2 regions of the Streptomyces bugieae genome follow, and region 1 is predicted to be linked to the other one. Evidence: riboswitches for the same ligand, from Rfam matches in the RefSeq annotation. Region 1 holds a riboswitch; the other holds the start of a gene.

Evidence for each region. Region 1 has a riboswitch for cyclic di-AMP ahead of V2J85_RS17990 (C40 family peptidase). Riboswitches for the same ligand answer to the same signal wherever they lie in the genome.
Region 2: it holds a riboswitch for cyclic di-AMP, as region 1 does, so the genes downstream of both, V2J85_RS35820 (transglycosylase family protein) here and V2J85_RS17990 (C40 family peptidase) in region 1, are expected to answer to the same signal.

The regions. Positions count from the first base shown of each region.
Region 1 covers NZ_JAZBJP010000009.1:118,621-123,392, forward strand. Annotated here, with positions in the region: gene pcrA (DNA helicase PcrA) at 1-1,953, opposite strand, end outside; cyclic di-AMP (ydaO/yuaA leader) riboswitch at 2,197-2,366, shown strand; gene V2J85_RS17990 (C40 family peptidase) at 2,374-3,516, shown strand; gene V2J85_RS17995 (hypothetical protein) at 3,685-4,038, opposite strand; gene V2J85_RS18000 (C40 family peptidase) at 4,360-4,772, shown strand, end outside.
Region 2 covers NZ_JAZBJP010000042.1:33,586-38,357, forward strand. Annotated here, with positions in the region: gene V2J85_RS35810 (FtsB family cell division protein) at 1-439, opposite strand, end outside; gene eno (phosphopyruvate hydratase) at 616-1,896, opposite strand; gene V2J85_RS35820 (transglycosylase family protein) at 2,188-2,844, opposite strand; cyclic di-AMP (ydaO/yuaA leader) riboswitch at 2,852-3,018, opposite strand; gene V2J85_RS35825 (LysM peptidoglycan-binding domain-containing protein) at 3,272-4,309, opposite strand; gene V2J85_RS35830 (cytochrome P450 family protein) at 4,560-4,772, opposite strand, start outside.

The DNA.
Region 1 (4,772 bases):
CTCCATGCCGGTCAGGAAGACGACGGGGAATTCCAGGCCCTTGGCGGTGTGCAGCGTCATGAGGGTGACCACGCCGCTGCCCTCCTCGTCCTCGTCGGGGATCTGGTCGGAGTCGGCGACCAGCGCGACCTGTTCGAGGAAGTCGGAGAGGGTGCCGGGGTTCTCCTCGCCGCGGTCCTGCTCGAATTCCAGGGCGACCGCGGCGAGTTCCTGGAGGTTCTCGATCCGGGTCTCGTCCTGCGGGTCGGTGGACGCCTGGAGCTCGGCGAGGTAGCCCGTGCGCTCCAGGACGGCCTCCAGGATCGTGGCGGGCCCGGCGCCGGACTCCACGATCGTCCGCAGCTCCTCCATCAGGACGTTGAAGCGCTTGACGGCGTTGGCGGAGCGGGCCGCCATGCCGTACGCCTCGTCGACCCGGCGCAGGGCCTGCGGGAAGGTGATCTTCTCGCGGAGCGACAGGGCGTCGATCATCGCCTCGGCGCGCTCGCCGATGCCGCGCTTGGGGACGTTCAGGATGCGGCGCAGCGGGACGCTGTCCTCGGGGTTGGCGAGCACGCGCAGGTACGCGAGGACGTCGCGGACCTCCTTGCGCTCGTAGAAGCGCACTCCGCCGACGACCTTGTAGGGCAGCCCGACCCGGATGAGGATCTCCTCGAAGACGCGGGACTGGGCGTTGGTGCGGTAGAAGACGGCGACGTCGCCGGCCTTGGCGTCGCCGGCGTCGGTCAGCCGGTCGATCTCGTCGGCGACGAACTGCGCCTCGTCGTGCTCGGTGTCGGCGACATAGCCGTTGATCTTGGGGCCGGCGCCGGCGTCGGTCCAGAGGTTCTTGGGGCGGCGGTTCTCGTTGCGCTCGATGACCGCGTTGGCGGCCGACAGGATGGTCTGCGAGGAGCGGTAGTTCTGCTCCAGCAGGATCGTGGTCGCGTCCGGGTAGTCCTCCTCGAACTGGAGGATGTTGCGGATCGTGGCGCCGCGGAAGGCGTAGATCGACTGGTCGGCGTCGCCGACGACGCACAGCTCGGCGGCGGGGATGTCGGCGGTGCCGGTCCCCACGAGCTCGCGGACGAGGGTGTACTGGGCGTGGTTGGTGTCCTGGTACTCGTCGACGAGGACGTGCCGGAAGCGGCGGCGGTAGTGCTCGGCGACGTCCGGGAAGGCCTGGAGGAGGTTGACCGTCGTCATGATGATGTCGTCGAAGTCCAGGGCGTTGGCCTCGCGCAGCCGCGCCTGGTACATCGCGTACGCCTCGGCCAGGGTCTTCTCGAAGCCGTCGGCGGCCGTCCCCGCGAAGGTCTCCTCGTCGATGAGCTCGTTCTTGAGGTTGGAGATCTTCGCGCTGAAGGACTTGGGCGGGAAGCGCTTGGGGTCGAGGTCCAGATCGCGGCAGACCAGGGACATCAGGCGCTTGGAGTCGGCGGCGTCGTAGATCGAGAACGAGGACGTGAAGCCGAGCTTCTTGGACTCGCGACGCAGGATCCGCACGCAGGCGCTGTGGAAGGTGGAGACCCACATGGCGTTGGCGCGCGGGCCGACCAGCTGCTCGACGCGCTCCTTCATCTCGCCGGCGGCCTTGTTCGTGAAGGTGATCGCGAGTATCTGGCCGGGGTGGACGTGCCGCTCGGCGAGGAGGTGCGCGATGCGGTGGGTGAGCACCCGGGTCTTGCCGGAGCCGGCGCCGGCGACGATCAGCAGCGGGCCGCCGGTGTGCACCACGGCGGCCTTCTGCTGGTCGTTGAGCCCCTCGAGCAGCGCGGCGGGGTCGATGGCCGGGCGGGCGGCGCCGTCGCGGTAGTACGCGTCCCTGGGCACGGGCGCGTCGAACCGCCCGCCGAACAGGTCGGCGGGGATCTCCTCGGGGACCGGCCCGTGCTCGTCCTCGGGAGGCGGCGGGGGCTCCTCGTCCTTGTGGCCGAGGTCCGCCAGGAAGCTGTCGTCAAAGAGGCTGCTCATCGCCCACCGAGTCTAGGCCGCCGCACCGACAGCGTGCCGGGGACTGTGGACAAGTGGCCGGGACGGCCACAAAGCGGAACGGCATCACTCAGGTCACGAAAAGGTTTCGGGCATATCGAACATCAGCCTTCACAGGAGCCACACGAGTTGGCTAACGTCCTCGCTCAGGCAGCCCGCCTCCCCGCGGACGACAGCGTTCGCACGGGCCGCCCACGCCGAGTCCGGCCCTGCCCGCGACGTGTCCCTCCGGTCACGCCCGGGTCACCCGGAGCCGGGGACCCACCAGCAACACCGGGGTGAATCGATCCGTCCGACCGACGCCAGCGGACGTACGGACCGTAGGGCACGGCCTTCCGTCAGCGACACCGCCCGAACCCGACAGCTAACCCGGTAGGCGGTCCACGGAAGGAGTTGCCGGCCTTGGCGTCCCATCGCAAGCCGCGCACCAGCGTTCTCACCTCGCCCGGGAGCCGCCGTACGGCGGCCGGGCTCACCACCGCCGCACTCGCCTCGGTCACCCTGCTCTCGCAGACCGCCGACGCCGCCCCCAGGGCCCCCAAGCCCACCATCGAAGAGGTCAAGCAGAAGGTCGACGGCCTCTACCGGCAGGCCGAGGTGGCCACCCAGAAGTACAACGCCGCCAAGGAGCGCGCCGACCACCAGCGCGAGACCGTGGACGGGCTGCTCAACGCCGCGGCCAAGCGGGCGGAGAAGATGAACGCGTCCCGGCGGGAGCTCGGGACGTTCGCCTCGGCGCAGTACCGCACCGGCGGCATGAACCCGACCGCGCAGCTGATGCTCGCCAAGGACCCGCAGCAGTTCTTCGACCGCAGCCACCTGATGGAGCGGCTGACCGGGCGGCAGCAGCAGGCCGTCACCGACTACCAGCAGCAGGCCGCGGCCGCCGCCCGCCAGCGGGCCGAGGCGAGCCGCAGCCTGGATCAGCTGCAGAGCACGCAGGCCGCGCTGAAGGAGTCCAAGCGCTCCGTGCAGCAGAAGCTCGCCGAGGCCCGGCAGCTGCTGTCCCGGCTGACCGCCCAGGAGAAGGCGCGGCTGGCCGAACTGGAGCGCCAGAAGGAGGCGGCGGCCAAGCGCCGGGCCGCGGAGGAGGCGCGCAAGCAGCAGGAGCGCGAGCGGCAGCGGCAGCAGGACGGCGGCTCGACCGGCGGCCAGACCGGCGGGGACACCGGCGGCTCCACCGGGGGCTCGCAGTCCACCAAGGCCGAGAAGGCCCTGGCGTTCGCCCGCGCCCAGATCGGCAAGCCGTACGTCTGGGGCGCCACCGGGCCCTCGTCCTACGACTGCTCGGGGCTGACCCAGGCGGCGTGGAAGGCGGCCGGGGTCGATCTGCCGCGCACCACCTGGGAACAGGTCAAGGTCGGCCAGCGGGTGGCGACCAAGGACCTGCAACCCGGTGACCTGGTCTTCTTCTTCGACGACATCAGCCACGTCGGCATGTACATAGGCGGCGGCAAGATGATCCACGCCCCGCACCCGGGCGCCAACGTCCGGGAGGAGTCGATCTACTACATGCCGATCTACGGGAGCGTCCGCCTGGGCTGACGCCCGGCCCCGCTCCCCACGGCCCACCCCCCACGGCCACCCCCCACACGCCACCGCGCGGCCCTCGCCTCCGGATCCCGGAGCGCGACGGCCGCGCGGTGTGCTGCTGTGGGTGCGCCGTTGCCGGGTCCCGGGCACTACGGGCCCGGGACCGTACGGCCGGCGCTCTCAGGTCCAGAGGACGGCGATGAAGATGTTGGCCATCGTGAGGCCGCCGACCGCGCCGAACAGCGCCTTGTCGATCTGCTCCTCGTCCCGCTTGACGTAGACCAGCGCCAGGATCACCACCAGGACGGCCATCTTGATGCCGATCTTGATGGTGTTGACCGGGTGGTCCTGCGCCTGGTTGAGGCCGACCAGCACGATGCCGGTGACCAGCATCGTCAGCGCGCCGTGCAGCATGGCCGGAACGAACCGGGCGGTGCCCGCACCCATCGCCTTCATCTGCGTCAGGAAGCCGCCCAGCAGGGCGGCGATGCCGATGATGTGCAGGCCGACGAAGATATTGATGACTACGTCCATGGGGCCGGATCGTATCCGCCGCATAGCACGCCCTTTCCGGCAGGGCGTCCACATTCGCCGCTTCGGTCAGCGCGGAGCGGCCCCGGCGACCGGGCGATGGCGCTCCGGTCAGCCGCGTTCCGGCAGCGGTCGAAACCGAACAATGCCGCGCAAGCGAGCCCACCCCCGTGACGCCCGGGCTTAGCGTCCTCCTCCAGGCGGCCGACTCCCCGCCGCGCCGGACCCCGCACCGGCGTTCCGTCGGCCGCCCCGCCGAGAGGTACGGCGGCGGCCGCCCCGTCTCACGGGCCGCCGCCGGACCCACGGCCCGAAGGGAAGGAAGTGACGGCCACCGTGGCCTCGCACCGCAAGCCCAGGCAGCATCCGCTCGCCTCGCTCACCGGCGGCTCGCGCACCGCGCGCACCGCCCGCACGGCCGCCACTCTGGCCCTCGCCGGCGCCGCCACCGCCACCGCCTTCGACGGCACCGGCCAGGCGGCGAACCTGCCCACCCCCGCCCAGGTCAAGGGCCGGGTCGACGCGCTGTACCAGGAGGCAGAGGTGGCCACACAGAAGTACGACGGCGCGAAGGAAGCCGCCGAGACCGCACGCGAGGAGCTGAGCAGGCTGCAGGACGAGGCCGCCCGCAGGACCCAGAAGCTGAACACCGCGCGGGCCGGGCTGGGCGCCCTGGCCGCCTCCCAGTACCGCTCCGGCGGCGTGGACCCCACCGTACGGCTGCTGCTGTCCGCCGA
Region 2 (4,772 bases), on a different contig from region 1:
CCGCGTCGACCGCGTGCCACAGGTTGTCGTACCAGGGGCGCTGCGCGGCCCGCGTCCCCTTGGGGGCGGCGGCGGTGCCGGAGCCGTCCTGGACGATGTATCCGGTCTCGCCCGGCATGACGTAGTGCAGGTGCCGGCGGGCCTGCTGGCGGACGTACTCCGGGTCCTGCCAGCGGGCCTTCTGCTCGCGCAGCCGGTCCAGTTCGGCGCCCGCGTCCCGGGCCTTGCGGCGCTGGTCGGCGATGTCGGAGCGCTGGGAGACGTACTGCCTTATCGGGTACGCGAGCGCGACCACCAGCGAGCACATCACCAGGGCCAGCAGGGCGGCGCGGCCGGTGAGGCGGTTGCGGCGGGCCGGCCGGGCGCGGTAGACGCGGGCGGCGGCCTGCTCGCCGAGCGCCTTGAGTCGGGTCGCGGTCGAGAACCGGTCCGCGGGCACGTCGTCTCCCCTTCACTGACGGACGTCGGTCTGCTTCAAGCAGGTACGTCCCCGGCAACGGTACGGGACCGTCGCCGGGGACGTACGGGGCGCTGGGCGGTCGGCTCGCCCGATCAGCCCTCTCGGGCTCGGGTCAGCCGCCCCGGCGGAACCGCGGGACGCCGAGCTCCGGGGCGTCAGCCCTTGAAGCGGGGGAACGCGCTGCGGCCGGCGTACACCGCGGCGTCGTCGAGGATCTCCTCGATGCGCAGCAGCTGGTTGTACTTGGCGACGCGCTCGGAGCGGGCCGGGGCGCCGGTCTTGATCTGGCCGCAGTTGGTGGCGACGGCGAGGTCGGCGATGGTGACGTCCTCGGTCTCGCCGGAGCGGTGCGACATCATGCACTTGAAGCCGTTGCGCTGGGCCAGCTCGACGGCGTCCAGGGTCTCGGTCAGCGAGCCGATCTGGTTGACCTTGACCAGGAGGGCGTTGGCGGAGCCCTCCTCGATGCCGCGGGCCAGGCGCTCGGGGTTGGTGACGAACAGGTCGTCGCCGACCAGCTGGACCTTGGCGCCGAGCTTGTCGGTGATGACCTTCCAGCCGGCCCAGTCGTCCTCGAACAGCGGGTCCTCGATGGAGACCAGCGGGTAGGCCGCCACCAGCTCCTCGTAGTACTCGGTCATCTCGGCGGCCGAGCGGTCCTTGCCCTCGAACTGGTACTTGCCGTCCTTGTAGAACTCGGAGGCGGCGACGTCCAGGGCGAGCGCGATGTCCTGGCCGGGGGCGTAACCGGCTTCCTTGATGGCCTCGAGGATGAGGTCGAGGGCCTCGCGGTTGGAGCCCAGGTTCGGGGCGAAGCCGCCCTCGTCGCCGAGGCCGGTGGCCAGGCCCTTGGCCTTCAGGACCTTCTTGAGGGTGTGGTAGACCTCGGCGCCCCAGCGCAGGGCCTCGGAGAAGGACTCCGCGCCGATCGGGGCGATCATGAACTCCTGGATGTCCACGTTGGAGTCGGCGTGCGAGCCGCCGTTCAGGATGTTCATCATCGGCACGGGCAGGACGTGCGCGTTCGGGCCGCCCAGGTAGCGGAACAGCGGGAGGTCGCTGGCCTCGGAGGCGGCGTGCGCGACGGCGAGGGAGACGCCGAGGATGGCGTTGGCGCCGAGCGAGCCCTTGTTGTCGGTGGCGTCCAGGTCGAACATGGCCTGGTCGATCAGCCGCTGCTCGGTCGCGTCGTAGCCGACGAGCTCCGGGCCGATCTGCTCGATGACGGCCAGGACGGCCTTCTCCACGCCCTTGCCGAGGTAGCGGTTGGGGTCGCCGTCGCGGAGCTCGATGGCCTCGAAGGCGCCGGTCGAGGCGCCGGACGGCACGGCGGCACGGCCGGTGCTGCCGTCGTCGAGGCCGACCTCGACCTCGACCGTGGGATTACCTCGCGAGTCGAGAATTTCGCGGGCTACGACGACGTCGATGGACGGCACGTTGTCTCCTTCATGGGTGTCTGGAGTTCTGCAGCACGAGCCTAACGGCCCGGGGAGGGTCCGCCTGCCCTTGGCCCGCTCCGTGGGACGGAATAACCCCACAAGCAGCACAAAGGCCCAGCTCACGGGATGTTTGCCGCAATGTTCGCCGAGCGGGGAAAGTCCGGCGGAGCGTCCGGCCGGCGGCGGCGCGGACGGCGGGGTACGGAGAAGCCCCGCCGCGGCGCGCCGGGGGGAGGGGCGCGCCGGACGGGGCCGGTCTCACCAGGGGTGTCCCGGTGCGGGGACGACTCAGACGTGGAGCTTCTGACCCGGGAAGATCAGGTTGGGGTTGCCGCCGATGACGGACTTGTTGGCCGCGTAGACGGCCTTCCAGTGGGTGCCGTGCGCCTTGGCGATCTTGGCGAGGGTGTCGCCGGCCTTGACGGTGTAGTTGCCGTGGCCCTGGTTCTTCTTCGGGGCGGCCGGGGTGCTCTCGTGCTTCGGGGCGGCCGGGGTGCGCTTGACCGCCGCGTCGCTCTTCTCCGGTGCGGACTTGGCGACCGGGGTGCTGCTGTCCAGGTCGGGGGACGGGCCACCGGCGGTCAGACCGCCGGCGCCGGCGCAGGACCAGGCGCCCGGGCCCTGGAGGGCGAGGAGCTTCTCGGCGGCGGCGATCTGCTGGGACTTGGTGGCCAGGTCGGCGCGCGGCGCGTACTTGGTGCCGCCGGCGGCGGCCCAGCTGGAGTTGGAGAACTGCAGGCCACCGTAGTAGCCGTTACCGGTGTTGATCGACCAGTTGCCGCCGGACTCGCACTGGGCGACCTTGTCCCAGGTGGCGACGGAGGCGGCGGAGGCAGAGGTGGCGCCCATCAGCGGGACGGCCACGGCGGCACCGGCGACACCGGCGAGGGTGGCGACGCGGGCGGCCTTGGAGGGACGACGGTGCTTGCCCTTGAAGATCAGCATGGTTCGTTCGTTTCCTCACCGACGCCTACGAGGTGAGCTGTCGGGTTCGGACTGTGAGTCGCCCGGCCGGTGCCATGAGCACCGGGCTTCACCCCAAGCCGGCTGACCCGCTTTCACGGGCCGGGCCGGCGCCTACCTTGGTTCCCCCGCTCCTGCCTACGGCGCTTGCGCGTCAACTGCCTCCGACCACCGGCAGGACTCGGCGTGTGATCGAAGGGGCCCGCTTTGGCGAGCGGTGATGACCGTAATCAGGAACCACCCGGGTGTTCAAACCCCCTCATCTGGACCGAGTTGACCATTTTTGATCACGGAGGGGTCACAAACCCGCAGGTGGGGACCGGTGCGACGGCAGTGGACCCTTCGGGGCCCACCGCCCCACAACGAGACGCTTGTCTCACTTTCGCCAAAGCGGGCCGAAACCGGCGAACTACCCTGCGGACTGCCCGAGATCGAGCTGCTGACCTGGGTGGATCAGGTCCGCGTCGGAGCCGACGACGTCCTCGTTGCGGTCGTAGAGCGCCGGCCAGCCACCCGGCAGCCGGTGCGCCTGGGCGATCGCTGACAGGCTGTCACCCGGCTGCACGGTGTACCCGTCGCCCTCGGCCGGGGGCGTCCGGTGCGCGTCGTCGCCGCGCGAGGCGTGCCGCCCGCCGGAGGCCCGGTCGCCGCCGTCGCCGTCGCCCCGGTCCGCGTCGCCGCGGTGCCGGCCCGAACCGCCCGGCACGCCGTCCGTCGTCGTACCGCCCTGCGATCCGTCGGAGGCCGTGCCGTCCCCCTTGCCCGTACCGGCGCCGTCGCCGGTACCGCTGGCGTCGCTGCCGCTGGTGCCGTCGTCGGAGGGGGCGGTGGTGCCGGACGGATCCTCGCCCCGGTCGCCCGGCGTCGCGTCGCCGGACGGCCCGGACGAGCCGGAGGTCCGGTCGGGGTCGGGGGACGGCGTGCCGGTGCCGGCGGAGTCCGAGGGGTCGGGAGTGGACGGGGACGGCGTGGCCCGCGACGGCTCGTCACCGGCCGGCCCGTCGTCCTCGTCGCCACCGGGGTCGTCGGCCGTCCCGTCGTGCCAACCGGAGGAGCCGGAGCCGGCGGTCCGGTCGTCGTCCGACGGGTCGGGTATCGGGGTGCTGGTGCCGCCCGGGTCGACCCGCGGCACCCGGCCGTCCTTCGTCAGACCGGCGTTCACCGCACAGCTCGGCCAGGCGTCCGGGCCGAGGTCGTCGAGGATCGTCTCGGCCACCGCGATCTGCTGGGCGCGGCTGGCGAGGTCGGGCCGCGAGGCGTAGGCCGCGCCGCCGTGCCGGTCCCACATGTCCTGGGTGAGCTGGAGCCCGCCGTAGAAACCGTTGCCGGTGTCCGAGCTCCAGATGCCGCCGCTCTCGCACTGGGCGACCCGGTCCCAGGTCGCGGTGTCGGCGGCGTGGGCGCCACCGGCGGAGAGCAGAGGCAGTGCGAGTGCCGAGCCGGTCACTCCCGCCGTGACAAAGATGGCCGGTGCTTGACGGGGGCGACGGTGTCGGCCGTTCCCGGAACGCATGCGGATGCCTTTCGCGCGGCGGTTGAGTTGTCGCGATCCGACGGTTTCCTCGGCACTGTGTTCGAGGAGCCGTCGATCGTGGATCGAAAGGTAGCCGGGGTCACGGGTAGTCACAAGTCGGTGTAGCAAAGATCACGCGCAGGTCACGTCCTGACGCTCTGTCACCATCGGCCTCCGTCGCTGGTCAGGGCCGCTCGGACGTGAACTCCACCGGCAGCGACCGCAGTCCGCGCATGATGAGCCCGCCACGCCACCGCAATTCGGCCGGTTCCACCGCAAGCCGGATGTCCGGAAGCCGGGTCAGCAGGGTGGCGAGCGCGGTCTGCCCTTCGAGCCGGGCGAGCGGGGCGCCCAGGCAGTAATGGATGCCGTGCCCGTATCCCAGATGCTGATTGTC